2 regions of the Paenibacillus sp. NPDC056579 genome follow, and region 2 is predicted to be linked to the other one. Evidence: a T-box and tRNA genes for the amino acid it is inferred to sense, from the RefSeq annotation. Region 2 holds a T-box; the other holds one or more tRNA genes.
What was found. A T-box is a leader RNA that pairs with one kind of tRNA and senses whether it is charged. The one in region 2 lies ahead of leuS (leucine--tRNA ligase), so its partner is inferred to be a tRNA-Leu.

Region 1 (6,139 bases), 210 kb from region 2:
GAAGCCGGAAGCCTTTCGTACTGGAGACTGTTCCAGGCGGGTGGAGATTTGTCGTCGAGGATGTGGAGCCGGAGATTGCAACGCTGCTTGAACCATCGAGCCGGGATCTGAACCTGTTTTACTTCATAGAGCAGACCGGGCAGCCCACCCAAAAGTTCTGGTTCTACGACAAGGACATTCCGACGGTTCAATATGATGCCGAGAGCAAACGCTGGTCCATTCAAGTCGATTCCAGAATGGAATACAATAACGAGAAAGTGTAGTCACCTAAATGAAACAGAAGATCCGCCGGCCCTCTAATTATATCGAGCCTGATCTGTTTAGAGGACCTGCGGCCCCTTTCATGTATTAGAGATGGACAGTCCGGTGAGTACGATGATCATGTACCCAATACTTTCTTACCTCTAGGCTGCGTCCCCTTCCCATCCGGCTCCAATGTAATCCCTATCGCTTCAAAAGTCCCTTGAGTCACATTCAAGTCGTATATCATCACACTGCTGCCTTTCTCATCAACTCGGAACGTTCCGCCGTTGAACCGGTTGCCATCTTTTATTATCCATAGCTGGTACGCCTGATCCCCCGAACTCGCCTGAAGTCCGTTGACCTCCAGCACCAGCTGTCTGGATTGCCCCTGCTGTCTGACCCAGCCCTTCCCGCTTGCTCCTGTCATCGTCGAATCGAATGCTTTAAGTACATACTGCTCAACGACAAAAGAAGGCTCCTCCGAAGTTGCATCTTTATGCCAAGACGATGGGATACCCCCGGAATTCAAGCCCCAGCCTGCGGCCGCTCCAATAGCTATACACAATACCGCGGCTGCCGCTGGAAAAACCCATTTCTTCCGCGCAGTCAAAGCAGCTCCGGCTGATTTCCCGTTTTCCTTCCGCCGTGCTTTCTCCAGCTCGCCTGAGACGGGAGCCTCCTCGATTTGTGCGGCAATCCGCTGCCACATTTGCTCTCTGTCCGCCTCCGGAACATCTATCATTTCCATCTCGCCAGGGAGTAATTGCCAAGCCTGCAGCATAGCTTGCAGCTCCGAATGACAGGCAGGACACGACGATACATGGTCGGTGAAAGCTTGCGTATCCTCGATCGAAAGCTCCTTCAAAAAATAAGGCACCAATTGGGCGCAGCGTTTATTCGTTTCGGTCATAACGGTTCACTCCTCCCCGTAAGATTTCAGATGCTGACGTAACGTCTTGAGCGTTTGATGCAGCCGGTTTTTGACCGTCCCCAGCGGCTCTCCCTTGCTTTCCGCAATTTCACTTAACGTATAGCCCTCCCAGTAAAAGAGACGGAGAAGCTGAATTTGCTTTTCGGATAAATATCTGTAGGCACTCTTAATTTCATCTTTCAGCATCCGCATCGATACCGTATCTTGAAGACAATCCTCCGGACGGCCCGCACCAAGCTCCGAATCTGTAATGACCTCATAGGAGACGAACCGTTGTTGGTTTCTTTGTTTGCGCAAATGATCTATCGTCATATTTCTTGTGATGGTCAAAAGCCAGTTGACAAACTGCCCCTTTCCCGAGTCGTATCCCTTCTCCGTCACCCAAATTCTTGTAAATACCTGCTGGACGATGTCATGGGCGAGCTGCGCGTCGACTCCCGATTTTACGGCAAAAGAATATACAAGGCGCACATACCGGTCGTACAGCATGCGCAGCGCAAAACTATGCTTTTCTCTAATCAGTTGCATCAACTGCTCATCCGTATAGGTTTGCACGTGTAAGCGCTCCTCAAACCAGTTTCATTTGGCAAAAAGAGCCCTCCGGCTCGGACAGTCAAGCCTTCGGGCAGTCAAGCTTAATTATTTTGCTGACGGATCGACGATGAACCAGACGTTATTCAAGCCTTGCCCCAGCATATCGCCGGCCTTTTCATCCTTGAAGAAATAATAAAGCGGCTGACCTCGGAATGTCGTTTGCTTGGTCCCGTCCTCACGCGATATCGTTCCAAAATCGTCTGCAGCAAACCCGCCGGATAGCGGAGCATGACTGGAGTAAAATATCGGCCAATTGGCTTCACATGCGCCATAGCATGCGCTCTTCTCCAAGCTGTCTTTGGTGAACGTGTACAACGTCCTCCCTTTAGAATTCGTCAGCATGGTTCCGCCCTTATCATGGTTAGTAACTTGAACAGCCGAATAGCCGGCTGCCTTCCATAAATTATTGACCCCGTGACCCTTCACGTCCCCCGGTTTTTCATCGTTTATGTAATAATATAACGGCTGACCTCTGTATGTTAGCTGTTGTTTTCCGTCTTCCCGGATTATCGTTTGGAAATCTGACGCATGCAGCTCTGAAGGAACCCATAGGTTGTTCTCATAATATACGGGCCAGTTAACCGCACATTGATCTTTGCATGCGCTTACGTTTTGGGTGTCCTTTGCAAACACATACAAGGTTCTTCCACTCTGATCCGTCAAGTAAGATCCTAACGACTTATCGTCAGCCACACGAAGAGATACTCTCTTGGCCGACTCCGCTTTAGCCGGATCGATCACCTTCTGCTCGGACAGCAAATCCGCAAGCGTTTTCCCGCTTCCTTTCACCTTAAGGGCTAGCGCTTCTACCGTCGCTGTAGCGATATGGTCGTTACGAAGGGAGCCAGCATCTGCTATCCGGGATAGACCGACTTGTTTCGCATAATCCAGCACATCCTCGTACCGGAAGTCGGAATCCTGCTTATATCCCAACGTTTCCAGAAGGACCTTGTAGTACTGGGACGAAGTGATAAGTGCAGACGGCTCGAACGCACCGTTGCCCGTTCCGGTCCAGCCGAGCTGCGGATTCGCTTTTAAATATGCCAGGATTGATTTGTTGGCGTCATTCACTTGATTGGCATCTGAAAAATTATCTGCACTGCGAAACTCCATGGCAGCATGCTCAAGACCTTTCAGACGCAAGAAAAGAATTGCCGACTGCAGCCTGGTCGTCGTCTTGGATAAATAGGCGTCGGACACTCCGTTACCATCTCCTTGCAGAATGCCAAGCTCTTCCGCAACCTGCGCCGCTGTCTTCACATTGGCAGAGGCTGCGTTATCCGCCGCCCATGCCGGTATCTGGAATGCGGATCCCCACAATAAAGCTCCTGCAATTCCTATTGCCGCCAAGCCGTGTCGCTTCATATTCAATCTACCTCCCAAGATGTGTAGTATTGCAAACCTTCATCTTAGGAAACGGCTCCGAGCCCTATTCGGTTTGATCGAATTTGAATTTTTTTTGAGACTTCATAGTAATGAGAAACCCCCTACCGAGGCCTTTCAAAGATGAACGACCGCGTTGAGAGGTAGGTTTTATCGCCAAATAGAATTTGCATCCGATTACCTCGGAAACTTATAAATTCTATTGTTGTCAAAAAAACCTTGCGCCTCCGTCATGCAAAAAGCATGAAAGCTGCACAAGGTTCGTTATGTACGCTAATGAAATATGGTGCCGAAGACCGGACTCGAACCGGTACGGGGTCGCCCCCGCAGGATTTTAAGTCCTGTGCGTCTGCCATTCCGCCACTCCGGCAAAATCACAAACAAAGTTCATGATTGTTGGTGGGCCCTGAGGGACTCGAACCCCCGACCAATCGGTTATGAGCCGACCGCTCTAACCAACTGAGCTAAGGGCCCACAAAAAAAATTGGTTGCGGGGGCAGGATTTGAACCTGCGGCCTTCGGGTTATGAGCCCGACGAGCTACCGGGCTGCTCCACCCCGCGTTAGTTAGCTAGTCTTTCTTAGCGACGAATCCAATCATACAATAATCTGCGAATAATTGTCAAGAAAAAACTTCATATTTTTTTTAGACGATATACCTTACGCCAAAACGCCCTTTTTTGGACCGGAACACCTCTACCTCCTGGGGACATTCATATCCGTAAATCCACCAGTCTTCTTCCATTCTTTTGGCTAAACAACCTGCCTGGAATTTCGTTTCGTACAGCTTCCCCCAATAGATCCAATTCATGTGCGTGTCACTCCGTTTATCTGATTTTGCCTATTCATGATCGATTGATTAATCATTAGTAGCATAACCAAAAAGAAACATCCTTATTTGGTCTTACTAAATCCTAAGCCGCTTTATTCCGCTGGATATGCACCGATATATGAGACGCCCACATATGGAGGCTAACTTATAAGCCTTGGATTCCTTGAGCCGGTGGAAGGTCCGTTCCGGTTCGCTTTTCCATATGATCTCTTTGATGATGCGCAAGACGGCTTGAAGCGGAAGCCGCAACGCTGGCGACCAGGTCGTCCAAAAACGTATGAACCTTGACTCCCGCTTTGGTGTCCAGCTCCTTGATAATGCCGATCTTCTGTTTATCGAGGTGACCGAACGTAGTGACCCCGATGCTTCCATACGTCAGCACGGCTCCCAAGGCTAAAGTCTCATCGCAGCCGAACAGCCCCTCGTCCGATTCGATAATCGATTGAAGAGGTTCAGAAAGCATCCCTTTTTCTGCCATCAAATCCAGCTCTATCCCCACCAGAATGGCATGCTGAAGCTCTCTTTTTTGCAGAACCGCATGAATGGATTCTACACAATCCTCAAGCCTTAGAGAGGGATTATAGGGGCTTTGCATCTGGTGCACGATAAACGCAATATCTTCTATCTTCACTCCGCGTTCGTTCAGCTTTTGGTACACGGCGGCTCTGACTTCCTGGCTGTGAACTTGACGCTTCATAATTCATACGCCCCTCGCACGAAGATAATAGTGTTTATCCTATTGTATGAACATGCTGTTAAAAATGTTTTCCACTTGGATGCGTAAGGGAACAGAGGTATAATATGAATACATGTAGGGAAACGAAATCTATTCTTGGGAGGGATTCTGATGTATGGCATATCCGTCTTTCCATCCAAAGAAATTGAACAATTCGCGAACCACTACCGCCGCAGATACGACCCTCACTATCCGAATATTCGGCCGCATTTGAGCCTGATCCGCAAGGAAGCATGGAGCGAGGAGCAGCTGCAGTCCATTATCGGACGCATAACAGGCGCATTGGCCGGGATGAAACGGTCCGAGCTGCATTTTAACCGGTTTTCCACCTTCTATCCCGTTCAAAATGTCATCTTCATGGCTCTTTCGGATCCGTATCCGATACAAAGGCTGTACGATACGATCCAAGGCGTTCTTTTGCCAGGAGAACACACGAACAAACCTGCAGCCTTCACCCCTCACCTTACCGTTGCGCAAGGATTGGGCAATGACGAGCTGCACGACGTACTCTCCAGCCTGCGGAATACCCGCCTTGATCTTCGCTGCGTCGTCGACAGCGTATCCGTTCTGCAGCAAAATAAGGACGGATTATGGAACGAGCTGCAAACCATTGCATTGAAGTAACCTTATCCGCTCTCATAAAATAAACAAAGCCGATCCCAATGGATCGGCTTTTGTTGTGAATCTTAAGCTATAGGACGGTCACTGCTTGAATACGCCCAGCAGCCGCTTGGAGTCTCCGGACTGCGTCGTAAATACTTCATAAGCTTTGATCATCAGCGGACGCTCCAGCTGCTCGGACGTCGACTCGAAGTTCAAATTATTCTCGCCTGTTACCAAACGTCCGGTACCGATGAATTTGCCTGTCGTCGTTCCTATCAAGCGTCCGACCGAATCATAGAGCTCCAGCTGCAGCCTGGAATAGCTTTGGTCGACCTGTACTTGCTCGTCGCGGCTGATCTGCAAATCGAATCTTGCTTTATATGAATAAGATAAATTGCCTGTACGATTGAACATTGGCGTAATCGTCCAGTACGTTACCTTCGCATTGAACGGATACATCGTAAGCTGGTCCGCAGCATCCGGCGCTTGCAGGACGACCCGGTAAGCTGCTATAGCGGTTTTGTACGGAGCCGCTTTCTGCGTGTCTAATATTTTCAAAGCGAGCCCTTCGCCCTTCTCCGACACAGGCAGCGTGTAGGAGTAGTTCACGACCAGACTTGAGCTCGGGAGAATGTTCTTCGTCGCTATGATCTGGCGGCTGCCGCTGTAAGTAAAGCCGTCGGCGCTTACCAGCTCGGTCTGGAATGCAGGTACGGCTATCGGCATATCGCTCTTGTTCGTCAGCTTGAATTTGGCCGTTACGTTCTTGGAGCCCTCTTCCTCGTTGTCATCCATATGGAATTCCACCATGGATACTT
Region 2 (6,139 bases):
CTTACGGTTTTGACGCGAAACGCGCTTCTTGAAGAAATCAAGCGGCTGGAAGAGCAGCAATCATTATAATCATTAAGTGAAGACATAAGTCATTGGCATAATGAATAGAACAACCATAAAGGAACTACCATTTAAGAGGAGGAACATGAATGAGTATAACCCCGGATAAATTGATGGCCCTTGCTGTAGATGCGGCAGACGACAAAAAAGCGATGAATGTGGTCACGTTGGACCTGCAAGGTATTTCCCTCATTGCCGATTACTTCGTAATCTGTCACGGGAATTCCGAAACGCAAGTGCAGGCGATTGCCACTGAAATCAAGAAAAAGGCCGAAGAGAAGGGCGCACGAGTTCGCGGATTGGAAGGAATGGATACGGCACGCTGGGTGCTGGTCGATCTGGGCGATGTTATCGTTCATGTGTTCCATCGCGATGACCGGGAATATTACAATATCGAGCGTCTGTGGTCTGACGCGAAAGTGGTTGAGCGGGTATGAGATTGGAAGCAGGCAATTGGGTCAAGCTGGAGGTGGCGAGAGAAGTCTCGCCCCACGGCTATTTTTTGACCGACGATAATCAGGATGTGCTGCTGCATTATAGCGAAGTGGAAGGCGATATCACGGTAGGCAGCATGGTCGATGTGTTTCTGTTCTATGATTCGGAGGACCGGCTGGCTGCGACGATGCGAAAGCCGTTGATTCAATTAGGCGAAGTGGCGCTGCTGGAAGTCGTCGATATTCATCGCCGCTTCGGCTGTTTTCTTGAAATGGGCCTTGGCCGCCATTTGCTGCTGCCTTTCCGTGAGCTTCCGGAGCTTCCGGAGCTACGTCCGCAAGTGGGGGACAAGGTGTTCGTTATGCTAGCCCACGACCGTCAGGGGCGTCTTGTAGCCAAACTGGCAGGAGAAAAGGATTTGCTGCCGCTGTGCTTTCATGCGCCGACCACGTGGCGTAACACTTGGGTTCAAGGCAGAGTATATAAGACGCTGCAGATGGGGACGTTCGTCATATGCGAAGGCGGAGTTCTCGGTTTCGGAGCCATCGGGATGATCCACGCTTCGGAACGGACAAGACTGTTACGACTTGGCGAGCAGGTGGAAGTACGGGTCAGCTACATACGTGACGACGGCAAAGTGAACTGTACGATGAGGGCGGTCAAGGAAGTCGGCCGCGACGAGGATGCGGAGAAGCTGCTCCAGTTTTTGCAGGAGCGCCCGAACGGCTCTATGCCTTATTCGGACGAGACGCCGGCGGATGTGATCATGCAGCGCTTCAAAATCAGCAAATCCGCTTTTAAACGAGCGGTCGGAAAGCTGATGAAGGAAGGGCTCGTATACCAGGAAGGCAGCTGGACTCACCTGAAGAAGGATTCTGCTGCGGAATCGGAAATGAATCCAAAGAATTAAATAAGCGTATGCGTACCGGCTTTGCCTTGAAGGCTGCCTGCAACGATCTTGACAGGGGTTGCGGGAGGACAAGGCTGCCGGTTTTTGCATGCCTGCCGGAAAGGAGCGGAAGAAACGTGGCCTACGAATTGTTCGCCTATCATTATGACCGCCTTATGGAAGATATGCCTTATGCGGAATGGCTTGATTTCTTGAACCAGTGCTGGGTGAAATACGGTCAGCCGCAAACCGTCGCCGATCTTGGCTGCGGTACCGGCAATATTGCTCTGCCATTGTCTCAACAAGGCTATGAAGTGTTCGGCATCGACTTGTCCGAGGATATGCTGGCGGTAGCCCAGCAAAAAGCTTACGAAGCGCAGCGGGAGCAGCCGTTTCAAGGCCGCGGCGAAGTGACCTGGCTTCAGCAGGATATGCGGGACTGGAGCTTGATGCAGCCTGTAGATGCCGTCATTTCCCTATGCGACTGCATGAACTACTTATTGGAAGAAGAAGATGTGGCGCAAGCGATTCGCCAGGCTTATGCGGGGCTGAAGGAAGGCGGCCTTTTCGTGTTTGACGTACATACCCGCCATCAGCTGGAATCGTATGCGGAAGAACAGCCGTTCTTCCTGAATGAAGACGACATCGCCTACATATGGACAAGCGATTACGATTCGGAACGATGCGAGATTGAGCACGCGCTTACGATCTTTGTTAAAGACGAAGCGTCCTCCCATGGTGCGGACGAATGCTTCCGTAGAGTCGAGGAGCTGCATTCGCAGCGGGCTTACCCGTTGGAATGGCTGAAGCAGGAGCTGCAGGAAGCCGGCTTTCGAGAAGTGGATGTGTACGCCGATTTTATGTGGAAGTCGGTTGCGGAAGAGACGGAACGCGCTTTTTTCGTCGCGCGCAAATAGGTTAGCTTGCCCATGGACGCATAGAGCATGGCTATCCTTTCATGATTATGTTCACGATTCCTAGAATGATCCCCCATAGTGGAAGAGACAAAGCAATGCCGTTGATAATCCCGGACATGTAAGGACCTCCTTACTTGTTAAGTGCTAAACTAGCACTAGCATTGCCATTTTACCGGTGAAGTAATCAAATCAGGCGTCTTCATGTACAATAGATTCGAGTGGGCTTGACATTGCTGCCGTATTTTACATATAATCGCTTTATATGTAGTTACCGGCTGAGATAAGAAGTAGTAACTCTGCATCATGTTATTCAGAGAGTCAGCGGTTGGTGTGAGCTGGCACTTGGTGAGAGTGAACTCGTCTTGGAGCTAGAGGGTGAAGTTCAAGCATGCATTAGATCGTGTGATCTTCTGCATAAACTTGAATCTAGCCTGATCGTCGCCCTCGCGTTAAGGGGAAGAGTGAACAGGGGCAAAGCATGCCTTCTGTTAACTAGGGTGGTACCACGGGAAGCTCGCCTCTCGTCCCTAGCGTTGCGCTAGCGATGAGGGGCTTTTCTATTTTGCAGCTGAACTTTTTTGAATTTTGGAGGAGGCACATTCGTATGACACAAGAAGCTAAAGAGCAGCAGGGCTATAACCCCCTGGTCATCGAACCGAAATGGCAATCACATTGGGAAAACAATAAAACGTTCAAAGTGCTGGACGATGAGAGTAAACCGAAATTTTACGCTCTGGACATGTTTCCTTATCCGTCCGGTGCCGGTCTGCACGTAGGACACCCGGAAGGCTACACGGCTACGGATATCGTATCCCGCTACAAGCGGATGCGCGGTTATAACGTTCTTCATCCGATGGGATGGGACGCATTCGGACTTCCAGCGGAGCAGCATGCACTCGATACCGGGCAGCATCCGCGCGATATTACGATCAAGAACATCAACAATTTCCGCCGGCAAATCAAGTCGCTCGGCTTCTCCTATGATTGGGACCGCGAGATCAGCACGACCGATCCGGAGTATTACAAATGGACGCAATGGATCTTCATTCAGCTGTACAACAAAGGTCTCGCTTACGTCGACGAAGTGCCGGTAAACTGGTGTCCTGCACTGGGAACGGTTCTGGCCAACGAGGAAGTCATTGACGGCTTGAGCGAACGCGGCGGCCATCCGGTTATCCGTAAGCCGATGCGTCAATGGGTATTGAAAATTACCGAGTATGCGGAGCGCTTGCTGGAAGATTTGGAGGAGCTTGACTGGTCCGAATCGATCAAGGATATGCAGCGCAACTGGATCGGCAAATCGAAGGGCGCCGAGGTCGTCTTCCAAATCGAAGGCCACGCGGATCAAAGCTTGAAAGTATTTACTACCCGTCCGGACACCTTGTTCGGCGCTACGTACTGCGTAATGGCTCCGGAGCATGAGATGGTGGAGCAAATTATGTCGGCCGATCAGGCAGCCGCTGTGAAGGAATATCAGGACAAAGCGGCGCGCAAAAGCGACCTGGAGCGTACCGACCTGGCGAAAGACAAATCCGGCGTATTCACGGGCGCTTATGCGATCAATCCGGTAAACGGAGGCAAAGTGCCGATCTGGATTGCCGACTATGTGCTTGCAGGCTACGGAACAGGCGCCATCATGGCGGTTCCAGGACACGATCAGCGTGACTGGGAGTTTGCGAAGCAGTTCGATCTGCCGATTGTTGAAGTAGTCAAGGGTGGAGACGTAACGAAGGAGGCGTACGCCGGAGACGGCGAGCACGTGAATTCCGGGCTGTTGAACGGTTTGAACAACGAGCAGGGGATCGCCTCCATGACCGAGTGGCTGGAAGCTAACGGCAAAGGTCAAGGCAAAGTAACGTACCGTTTGCGCGACTGGTTGTTTAGCCGTCAACGCTATTGGGGCGAGCCGATTCCGATTCTTCACTTGGAAAACGGCACGATGAAAACCGTTCCTGAGGATCAGCTTCCATTGCTGCTGCCGGATGTCGAGCAGATTGCGCCTTCGGGTACAGGCGAATCGCCGCTTGCCAATGTGACGGAATGGGTAGAAACGGTCGATCCGGAAACCGGCATGAAAGCGCGCCGCGAGACGAATACGATGCCGCAATGGGCGGGAAGCTGCTGGTACTATTTGCGCTTCATCGATCCGAAGAACGACAAGGAGCTGTGCTCCAAGGACTTGCAGCAAAAATGGCTGCCGGTTGATCTGTACATCGGCGGAGCCGAGCATGCGGTGCTTCACTTGCTGTACGCTCGCTTCTGGCATAAGGTGCTGTACGATCTGGGCGTCGTCTCCACGAAGGAGCCGTTCTACAAGCTGGTTAACCAGGGGATGATCCTGGGTGAAAATAACGAAAAAATGAGTAAATCCCGCGGCAACGTAATCAACCCGGATTTTATTGTGAACGAGTTCGGTGCGGATACGCTCCGCATGTATGAAATGTTCATGGGGCCTCTTGAGGCTACCAAGCCTTGGAATGTCAACGGCGTAGAGGGTACGTACCGCTTCTTGAACCGGATTTGGCGTTTGTTCGTCGGGGACAACGGTGAGCTTCAGCCGAAAATCAGCGCGGACGAAACGTTGGGCAGCGATACGTTCAAACGTACGTGGCACCGCAGCATCAAGAAAATTACGGAGGATCTCGAGGCGCTGCGCTTTAATACGGCGATCAGCCAGCTGATGATTTTCGTAAACGAGGCTTACAAAACCGATCGTCTGCCTAAGGCAGCGATGGAGCATTTCGTACAAATGCTATCTCCTATCGCACCGCATTTGGCTGAAGAGCTGTGGGAGAAGCTGGGGCATACAGAATCCGTTTCTTATGTAGAGTGGCCTACGTATGACGAAGCATGGACAGTAGATAACGAAGTGGAAATCGTCGTTCAAGTGAACGGCAAAATCGTCGAGCGTACGATGGTATCCAAAGACGCAAGCGAAGCGGATATGCAGGAGCTTGCTATGGGGATGAGCAAAGTACAGGAAGCGATGAACGGGAAGTCTGTGCGCAAGGTGATTGCAGTTAAAGGCAAGCTGGTCAACATTGTCGTTGGCTAGATCATTTTGTAAATAAAAATAACCGCTCTGCCGAAGCAGCAGCGGTTCATATGGAAAAGCGTGAAAGCATCGCGTTTTTAACTGTCCTTATTTGTTGAAAACAGGGCTCCCACCTTTTCCAAATCTTCTTCATATTTCGAATGAGTTGTGCGGACCAGGTTGTTAAACAATCCGTGCAGCTCATTTTGCATTATACGGAGTCCTTCGGCCGTAATACCGCCGGGAACGGACACTCTCTTTTGCAGTGTCGCAGGGGAGAAGCCTCCCGTCGTCAGAAGCTTTCCGGTGCCGAGCAGCATTTCACAGGCAAGCTGAGTGGCTTCGGCTTCGGCAATTCCGGTTTCCTCTACAGCGGCTTGAACGAATTTTTCGAGAAAGAAGGCGATGAAAGCGGGACCGCAGCTCGATAAATCCGATGAAATGCGAGTGAATTGCTCTGAAACGCGAATCGGAGCGCTGATATGAGACATTAAATTGTCGAGCAGTTCTTTATCCTCAGCTTCCAGCCGGTCGCCATAAATGCATAAAGTCGCTCCGCTAAATACATAATTGGTGATGCTCGGAATAATCTTGGCGATTTTGGACGGGAGCTGCTCTTCCAACAGCTGAATCAGCACGGGACTAGTGATGGAGACGATAATTTGCTCGGGCTCAGTGGTGCTGCGGATTTCATCGATGACCGTTTTATAGTCGCCAGGCTTTATACATAGAAAAATAAGCCTGCAATGGCGGACCACTTCTATATTGGAAAGGGCTACCTGTAGCCCCGGATAAACGGCTGCC

Region 1: it encodes a tRNA-Leu, which carries the amino acid that the T-box ahead of leuS (leucine--tRNA ligase) is inferred to sense. The anticodon was not compared.

The regions. Positions count from the first base shown of each region.
Region 1 is NZ_JBHTVD010000003.1:289,087-295,225, forward strand. Features, by position in the region: gene ACFQ88_RS13885 (hypothetical protein) at 1-263, shown strand, start outside; gene ACFQ88_RS13890 (anti-sigma factor) at 380-1,153, opposite strand; gene ACFQ88_RS13895 (sigma-70 family RNA polymerase sigma factor) at 1,160-1,729, opposite strand; gene ACFQ88_RS13900 (hypothetical protein) at 1,814-3,133, opposite strand; tRNA gene ACFQ88_RS13905 (tRNA-Leu) at 3,436-3,521, opposite strand; tRNA gene ACFQ88_RS13910 (tRNA-Ile) at 3,549-3,625, opposite strand; tRNA gene ACFQ88_RS13915 (tRNA-Met) at 3,637-3,713, opposite strand; gene ACFQ88_RS13920 (hypothetical protein) at 3,797-3,961, opposite strand; gene ACFQ88_RS13925 (phosphatidylglycerophosphatase A family protein) at 4,128-4,679, opposite strand; gene ACFQ88_RS13930 (2'-5' RNA ligase family protein) at 4,830-5,342, shown strand; gene ACFQ88_RS13935 (hypothetical protein) at 5,421-6,139, opposite strand, start outside.
Region 2 is NZ_JBHTVD010000003.1:495,918-502,056, reverse strand. Features, by position in the region: gene yqeK (bis(5'-nucleosyl)-tetraphosphatase (symmetrical) YqeK) at 1-69, shown strand, start outside; gene rsfS (ribosome silencing factor) at 150-497, shown strand; gene ACFQ88_RS14855 (CvfB family protein) at 494-1,405, shown strand; gene ACFQ88_RS14850 (class I SAM-dependent DNA methyltransferase) at 1,522-2,301, shown strand; T-box leader at 2,570-2,833, shown strand; gene leuS (leucine--tRNA ligase) at 2,906-5,356, shown strand; gene comER (late competence protein ComER) at 5,434-6,139, opposite strand, start outside.